Linked DNA regions of Victivallis lenta. The protein of the gene in region 2 interacts with the protein of the main gene of each other region in a pairwise test. Links are inferred from orthologs where the notes say so. Each region holds a gene or a part of one and is shown on either strand. Other genes may lie near its edges.

Evidence for each region. The genes of interacting proteins can lie anywhere in the genome.
Region 1: the proteins of FYJ85_RS12365 (region 2) and FYJ85_RS02775 interact in binary tests that used the Escherichia coli proteins (3 or more experiments, as listed by UniProt). The link is inferred for Victivallis lenta from one-to-one orthologs.

What each region holds. Positions count from the first base shown.
Region 1 is NZ_VUNS01000002.1:183,381-188,014, forward strand. What follows is about bases 911-3,906. They hold FYJ85_RS02775 (polyribonucleotide nucleotidyltransferase), read left to right. Parts: upstream 911-1,349; coding sequence 1,350-3,464; downstream 3,465-3,906. Other genes in these bases: FYJ85_RS02770 (glycosyltransferase family protein), read left to right, coding at 911-1,100; FYJ85_RS02780 (prepilin-type N-terminal cleavage/methylation domain-containing protein), read right to left, coding at 3,696-3,906. Also shown: FYJ85_RS02765 (glycosyltransferase family 9 protein), read left to right, coding at 1-168; more of FYJ85_RS02770, read left to right, coding at 165-910; more of FYJ85_RS02780, read right to left, coding at 3,907-4,373; FYJ85_RS02785 (NifB/NifX family molybdenum-iron cluster-binding protein), read left to right, coding at 4,618-4,634. UniProt on the Escherichia coli protein: Involved in mRNA degradation. Catalyzes the phosphorolysis of single-stranded polyribonucleotides processively in the 3'- to 5'-direction. Also involved, along with RNase II, in tRNA processing.
Region 2 is NZ_VUNS01000013.1:2,530-6,232, reverse strand. The notes cover bases 1-2,854. They hold FYJ85_RS12365 (DEAD/DEAH box helicase), read left to right. Parts: upstream 1-549; coding sequence 550-2,160; downstream 2,161-2,854. Other genes in these bases: FYJ85_RS12360 (sensor histidine kinase), read right to left, coding at 2,214-2,854; galU (UTP--glucose-1-phosphate uridylyltransferase GalU), read left to right, coding at 1-505. In the rest of the region: more of FYJ85_RS12360, read right to left, coding at 2,855-3,703.

The DNA.
Region 1 (4,634 bases), on a different replicon or contig from region 2:
CTTCCCGTCCAGGCCGCCCTGCCGCCGCTCCCATGCGCCGGCTGCTACTGGGAGTGCCGCTACCGCAATACGCCGCGCGAATACTGCTGTCTCCGCCGGCTCCCGGTCGAAACGGCCGCCGCCGGACTCGAAAAGCTGATCGCGGCAATGGAGAAACGGCCTTCATGACCGGCATCGTCATCGTCAACTACAAGACGGCGGAATTGACCGTCGATTTTGTCGGCAGGGAACTGAGCAAACTGCCGTCCCCCTGGCGTCTCGTCATTGTGGACGCCGCCGGAGACGAAGAGTCGGCGCGGCGGATTCAGGAGGGAACGGGAGCAATCCGGATCACCGACCCGGCCTCTCCTCCTGAACGGGATGCGGCAGTTTACCTGATCTCCTCCGCCGAAAACCTCGGCTATGCCCGCGGCAACAATCTCGGGGCAAAGTTCCTCGCGGACCATTTTCCGGAAATCGACTGTTTCCTTTTCAGCAACAACGATATCGAAATCATCGACGCCGACGTCGTCGACCGGCTCCGGACTGTGTTCGCCCGGCCGGATGTCGGTGCGGCCGGCCCCCATGTGGACGGGCCGTTCGGCCGCCAGGGACCCGGCTGGAAACGCAAATCGATCCGCGAAGAGACGCTGCTCCGGTTGTTCTATCCGCTGACCTGGCCGCTTCTGCGGCGGATTCAGAACGAACGGAACCGGCCGGCCCCAAGCGGCTTCTGTTACAGCGCGGTAGGCTGTTTTTTCATGGCTTCGCGGAAAGCGTTCGAGGCGTGCGGCGGATTCGACCCGGCAACCTTTCTGTACGGAGAAGAGGATATCCTCGCGGAACGCCTGCTGAAGTGCGGGTACCGTTATTATTATCTCGGGGACCGCCGGGTGGTCCATCTGGTCGGCGGCGTCACCCGGCACTTTCTCGCCCCCTCGAAAAGCGACCGCCTCCGCCTCGAAAGCCAGCTCTACTATTACCGGACCTACCGGAACGCCTCCGGAATGGAGCTCGCACTGTACCGCTTTGCGAACCGGCTTTTCACGGGAGTGACGGAAGTGACGGTACACCGGCTGAAGCTGCTGCTGGTCCGGCTCCGCCGCGGCCGCGGCCGGTGAGCGGAACGCAAAACCGCCGAAAATCGGAAAACCTGCTTGTTTTTTCGGTGAAAGCAGGTTATATTATTCCAACTGTATGGAGAGGAGTCTCCGGCATCGGCTTGATTTTGTGGAATTCGGTCGTTATCAGCATCCGGGCAGCGTTTCGGGGGCTGATACCGGGATTCCGCGAGTCGAAAGGCCCAGCGCCAGACGGACCGGAGTACGCCTTTCCTCTGTAAAGCCAACATGAGAAAAGGAAAATCAATCATGGCTGAAGAAAAAATCGTATTCCAGTTCGACGGCGAACGGGAGATGGAGATCTCCACCGGCAAGGTCGCCGGTCTCGCCAACGGTTCCTGCCTCGTCCGCCTCGGCGACACCATCGTGCTCGCGGCGGCCTGCTCCGGCGCTCCGCGCGAAGGCACCGACTTCTTCCCGCTGCAGGTCGACTACCGCGAAAAATACTCGGCGGCAGGCAAGTTTCCCGGCGGCTACATCAAGCGCGAAGGGCGTCCCTCCACCAAGGAGATCCTGACCTGCCGCATGATCGACCGGCCGATCCGGCCGCTGTTCCCGGAAGGGTTCTTCGACGAAGTCCAGATCTCCTGCGTACTGCTCTCCGCCGACGGCGTGAACGAGCCGGACGTGCTTGCGATGGTCGGCGCCTCGGCCTCGCTGATGCTCTCCGACCTGCCGTTCGACGGCCCGATCGGCGCGGTCCGCGTCGGTCTTGTCGACGGCAAGTTCATCGTGAACCCGACCCGCGCCGAGATGGCGAAAAGCAAGCTTGAACTCATCTACGCCGGCCGTCCCGACCAGGTCATCATGATCGAAGGCGAAGCGGATTTCGTCTCCGAAGCGCAGATGAAAGAGGCGATGTACCTCGCGAACGACGCGGTCAGGAAACAGTGCGAGGCCCAGATCGAGCTCGCAAAACGCGCCGGCCGCGCCAAGAAGGATTACAAGCTCTACCTGGTTCCGGAAGAGCTCGCCGCGTCGATGGCGAAACTCTGCGCCGACCGTATTGAAAACGTCTGCACGATTCCGGGCAAGGAAGCCCGCATGGTCGCGCTCGACGAACTCCGCGCCGAGCTGCGCGGCGCGCTGCGCGAACCGTTCGCCGCGATGAGCGACGCCGAATTCGGTTTCATGACCGCGATCGCGTTCGACAACCTTGTCCGTGAAACGACCCGCAACGTCATCCTCGAGAAACAGTTCCGTCCGGACGGCCGTTCTACGACCGAAATCCGGCCGCTGTCGGCCGAAGTCGGCGTGCTCCCCGTGGTCCACGGCAGCGCGCTCTTCTCGCGCGGAGAAACCCAGGCGCTCGTGCTCGCGACCCTCGGCAACGAGAAGGACGCGCAGGAAGCCGATGACCTGACCAGTGAAAGCGGCGTCACGAAAAAGCGCTTCTATCTGCACTACAACTTCCCGAACTTCAGCGTCGGCGAAGTCGGCCGCATCACGGGTCCGGGACGGCGTGAAATCGGGCACGGCAATCTGGCCGAGCGTTCGGTTTCGAAGGTTGTTCCGGCGGATTTCCCGTATGTGGTCCGCTGCGTCTCCGAGATCATGAGCTCGAACGGTTCGACCTCGATGGCTTCGGTCTGCGGCGCGACGCTTGCGCTGATGGACGCCGGCGTTCCGATCACCGCTCCGGTGGCCGGCATCAGCTGCGGCCTTGTGACCGGCAAGGACGGAAAGCGGCTTCTGCTGACCGACATCATCGGCGCCGAGGACCATTTCGGCGATATGGACTTCAAGGTCTGCGGCACGCGCGACGGCATCACGGGCTTCCAGCTCGACCTGAAGCTGCCGGGCATTCCGATCGACCTGCTCTGCGAGGGGATGGAACGCAACCGCATCGCGCGGCTGAAGATTCTCGATGTGATGGAGGCCTGCATCCCGGCGCCGCGAGCGGACATCTCGCCGCGCGCTCCGCGCCTCGAAGTGGTCAAGATCAATCCGGACAAGATCGGCGCGCTCATCGGCCCCGGCGGTAAAAACATCCGTTCGATCACCGAAGAGACCGGCACGTCGATCGATATCGACGACGACGGCACCGTCAAGATCATGGCTCCGGATAAAGAGCACCTCGAAGCCGCCAAACTGCGGATTTCGGGCTGCACGGCGGAGCCGGAGATCGGCAAGATCTACCGCGGCAAGGTTGTGACCGTGCGCGATTTCGGTGCTTTCGTCGAAATCCTGCCGGGCGTGGAAGGACTGCTGCACATCTCCGCCCTGGCGGATTACCGGGTCAACAAGGTCACCGATATCTGCAACGAAGGCGACTACGTCTCGGTGAAGGTGCTCGACATCGATCCGTCGAACGGCAAGATCAGCCTGTCGCGGAAAGCCGCGCTGAAGGAGATGGGCGAGTAATCCCCGTTCCGGACACGATATCCCGACGCTGCCGGTTTTCCCCGGCAGCGTTTTTTTTGCATCTTCTTCCGCCCCACTTCATCGTGAACGGGAGTCGAAGGGAGCTCCGCGGCTCAGTTGTCCGTCCGGAACGCGATTCTGCGCCGGAGAACACGCCGACGCCGTAAGCCGGATGCGGCGGCCACAAAAAAACGGGGCGGAATTCCGCCCCGTTTTTTCCGTTTGCCCGGCTCAGAAGAAGTTGTTGACAAAACTCCAGGTATTGCTGTCGTTCCAGCGCATTTCGACATCCGCCTTGCTCATGGATTCGACATGGCCGTCATAGAATCCGACATTCAATCCGTTGCTGTGGCGGTAGGCGCGGCGTCCGGACCCCAGCGCCGCGGCATCCTCGCCGAGATAGGCGTTGGTGCCATAGACGATCCAGTCAAGCGCATCCATCCAGCTGGCGGACGAACTCGGCTTCTTGAAGCGCGTAAGTTTGTATGCATACTTTTCCCAGTTGTTCGCCTCGAGGCCGCTGTAGGTCAAACCGTAGGAGTACATCGCATTTCTCGCTCCTTCCGGGGCAATCACGGCAAACGAGTTCGGGCAGAGCAGCCCGACCGGCAGCGTGATATCCTTGGACTTGATGCTGCCTTCGCTCTCCGGCTCCGTCGACGCTCCGATGAGCCCGCGGAAGGCGGTCTTCATGTACCACTGCGGGTTCCCGGGGGGAATCCAGTAATCATCGTTGTTCGATGCATACAGCTGCGCCGCCTGATTGTACTGCTTGAGCACACCGGTGCAGGTGATGCGCTTGGCGGTATTCCGCGCCTGATTCAGCGCGGGCAGAAGCATCGAGGCCAGAATCGCGATGATCGCGATCACGACCAGAAGCTCGATCAGGGTAAATGCTTTCTTGTTCATCGTCGTCCTCCATCCCATAATGATCATATACGCTGGTTTTGCGGCAACCCGGGGAATTAACAAGTTAACTTGCTTTTCAATATCTCCCGGCGGTGACTCTGTCAAGGCTGAAATCCTCACCACGGTTCTCCATAGATAATTATACTATAAGAAAACGGAATTGTCAATAGATCGCCGGAAAATTTGTTGACATTCTGAAAAAAACAGTTATATTATGTGCATATGCACACTAAAGGAGACATCCATGCCGCGCAATCCCAA
Region 2 (3,703 bases):
GTTCGCGGTGCTGCTCGGCGATACCGTGCTTGATTCGGCGACGGAGACGACGGTCACCGGCCAGCTTGTCGCGGCCTTCGAAACGTTCGAGTCTCCGGTCACCGCGCTCGAGACGGTCCCGATGGAGCGGGTGAGCCGCTACGGCGTGGTGGACGGCGAATGTATCGGCGAGGGGCTTTACAAAGTCAACGGGTGGGTCGAGAAGCCCGCTCCGGAGGAGGCGCCGAGCAATCTGGTCATCGCCTCCCGCTACATCTTCACGCCGGATATCATGGCGGCGCTGGAAAGGACGCCGCGCGGCAAAGGCAACGAGATCCAGCTGACCGACGCGATGCGCCTTCTGCTCTCGCGCCGTGCAATGTACGGGCGGGTCATCGCCGGAAAACGCTACGATCTCGGCAATAAACTCGGGTTCCTGACCGGAACCGTCGAATTCGGGCTGCGGCGTCCCGAATTCCGCGAAGCGTTCGCCGCATATCTGAAAGAAGTCGTTAAAAATCTGTGAGGTGCGCCAACCATTCGCAAGCACCCGGAGGAAAGAAGTGTAACATGCTGAAGAAACTGAAGAAAGCCCTGAAAGTCCTGCTCGGAGTCGATGAGCAGCATAAGGTCGTCGTGAAAATCGAACCGGCCGCGAAAAAGCCGGAGGAGAAGAAGAAGCCGCGCGCCGCCAGGGAACAGCCGTCCCGCAGGGCGCGGGAGAAGCAGGGGGAAAAAACGCGGGAACGGTCCCGCGACGGAGAGGGGCGCGTCGCAGCGTCCTCCCGCCCGAAACGCGAGCGCGGCCCGAAGCGCGAACGTTCCGAACGTCCGGTTCAGGTCGAGACCCCGGATGCGCCGAAGGCCCCGAAGCCGGAGCATCCCGCCGCGCTCAAAGAGGTTCCGCCGGCGGAGGGCAAGGTGCGGTTTCTCGATCTGCCGCTGCATGAAGAGGTCCAGTACGGCGTGCAGAACGCCGGATTCGAATATTGCACCCCGATTCAGGCACTGGCGCTTCCGGCGCTGCTTGAGCGGCGCGACCTGGCCGGCAAGGCGCAGACCGGAACCGGCAAGACGGCCGCGTTCCTGCTGGCGACTTTCACGCGCTTCCTGAACAATCCGCTGGAGGGTGACCGCAAGCCGGGCCGGCCGCGTTCCCTCGTACTGGCGCCGACCCGCGAACTTGCGATGCAGATCCATAAGGATGCCGAAGCGCTCGGCGTCTTCACAGGGCTGACCAGCGTCGTCGTATTCGGCGGCATGGACCATGAGAAGCAGCGCCGTTCCCTGCGGCAGCCGGTCGATCTCGTCATCGGCACCCCGGGGCGCATCATCGATTATTCGCGCGGCGGAGACCTCGATCTTTCGAAGGTCGAGGTTCTGGTCATCGACGAGGCGGACCGCATGCTCGACATGGGGTTTATTCCGGACGTGAAGCGGATCGTGGCGCAGCTGCCGAAGAAGGGAGAACGCCAGACGCTCCTGTTCTCGGCGACGCTCGAGGATCACATTCTGCGGTTCACTTCGGACTGGCTGGCCGATCCGGTCGTTTTCGAGAGCGAGCCGGAGAACATGGTCAGCGAGAACATCGAGCAGACGTTTTTCTCCGTGCTGCGCGACGAGAAACTCGCGCTCCTGCTGCACATTCTCCGCACCGAACCGTATGAGCGGATCATTATCTTCGGCAACCGCAAGGATGTGAACCTGCGGCTGCAGTACGACCTCGCCCGTTTCGGCTACGACGTCCCGGTGCTGTCCGGCGACATTCCGCAGGACAAGCGGATCAAAATCCTCGAGAAATTCCGGGCCGGAACCGAAAAGATCGTCATTGCGACCGACGTCGCCGCGCGCGGCATCCATGTCGACAACGTTTCGCTGGTCATCAACTACGATTTGCCGGAGCGCGCCGAGGATTACGTCCACCGCATCGGCCGTACCGGCCGCGCCGGGCATACCGGCAAATCGATCAGCTTCCTCTGCGAATACGGCGCGTATTTCCTGCCGGATATCGAAAAGCTGCTCGGCGTCCAGTTCCCGAGTGAACAGCCGACCGATGAAATGCTCCGGATGCCGGAGCCGGTTCCGGGCGCGAAGCCCGCAAAGCAGGCCGGGCGGCGCTCGTCCGGCGGCAGTTCCTTCCGCCGTTCTTCGAGCGGCAGCCGCGGCCGCAGCCGCCGCTGATTTCCGGCAGCCGCCGGGCAGGGGGAGGGGGAGGCGAAACGCCTCCCCCGTTTTTATTTGGCGAGAAGGCCGGGGAGGCGGACGGTGAACCGGCTGCCCCGCGGAAGGACGGCTTCGACGGTGATGCTGCCGCCGGCAGCCGTGACGATGGCCGAGACGAGACTCAGGCCGAGCCCGTTGCCGGGCAGCGAACGGCTGTTGTCCGCCCGGTAGAACCGCTTGAAGATTTCCGGGCGCTCCTCCTCGCGGATGCCGCAGCCGGTATCCGCGACGGAGAAGCGGATTTCGCCGTCGCAGACGCTCAGTTCGACATCGACGGCGCCGCCCTCGGGAGTGAATTTGATTGCATTGTCGAGGAGGTTGGCGGCGACCTGCTGAAGTTTCTGCTGGTCACAGCAGACCAGGACCGGCGTTTCCGGCAGGCGGAGCGTCAGTTTCTGATGTTTCTGTTCGGCCGGCATCGAAAACAGCTCTGCGGAACGCCGCAGCATGGCGCGGAAATCGAAACGGCTGCGGGTGATTTCGACTGCGCCGGATTCCGTCCGGGAGATTTCCAGCATCATATTGATCAGATTCAGCATCCGGTAGCACTCTTCGCCGATGTCTGCGACTGTGTTCTGGTAGATTTCGAGCTCCTGCCGGCCGGAGGCGGCGAGTTCGGCGCGCCCGAGGATGCGGGTCAGCGGGGTCCGCAGGTCGTGGGCGATATTGTCGGAGATGTTCCGCTGCTCGTTCATGAGCGTCTCCGTATTGCCGACCATCCGGTTGAAGGTGCGGATCAGGTGGTCGATTTCGCTGCCTTCCCCGGCGGAGTGGACGCGCAGGGAGTAGTCGCCGGCGGCGATTACGTCCGCGGCGCGGCAGACCCGGTCGATGCCGGAGACGAACCGCCGGGCGAGCAGCCATCCCACCAGCGCGCCGATCAGCAGGATCGGGATTCCGGTGATGCAGAAAATGGCGATGAGCCGGTCCAGTGACTCGTCCATCGCGTGGAGGCTGCCGCCGATCGCGAGAATCGTGCCGTCATACTGCCGCTGGTATGCCAGCCGGAGATTGTGCCGGCCGGGACGTATGATCGTATATTGGACGGATTCCTGCCCGGGGCGGTAATCGAATTCCCTGAGAAAAGCGAGCAGCTGCGGTGCGAACGGGGAACTGGCCAGCACCTCGCGTTCGGGGGAAAGCAGCAGAAAAAAGGTCTGGCCCCGTCCTTCTCCGTAGGTTTCGCTGTTGAACTCTTTTTGCAGGAAACCGGCATGTCCGGCGTGCTTCATGATCTCGGCTTCGAACGATTCGTCCGCCAGATTGAGCCGAAGCCGGCAGAGGCGGCCGCCCTGTGTGCCGAGCAGGGTGAATTGCTGTTCGTCGCCGACGTTCCGGAAGGCGGAGAGCGGCGAAAAACCGTCGATTTTTCGTTCGATGATCCGGAGTGCCGCCTCCGGCACGCGCTTGAAGGGAACGGCTCCGAAAGTGGTGTCGAACTCCCGGCCGGTCAGGTATTCGTAGGCGAACTCGTTGAGGAAGACCGAGAGCTTCCGGTCCA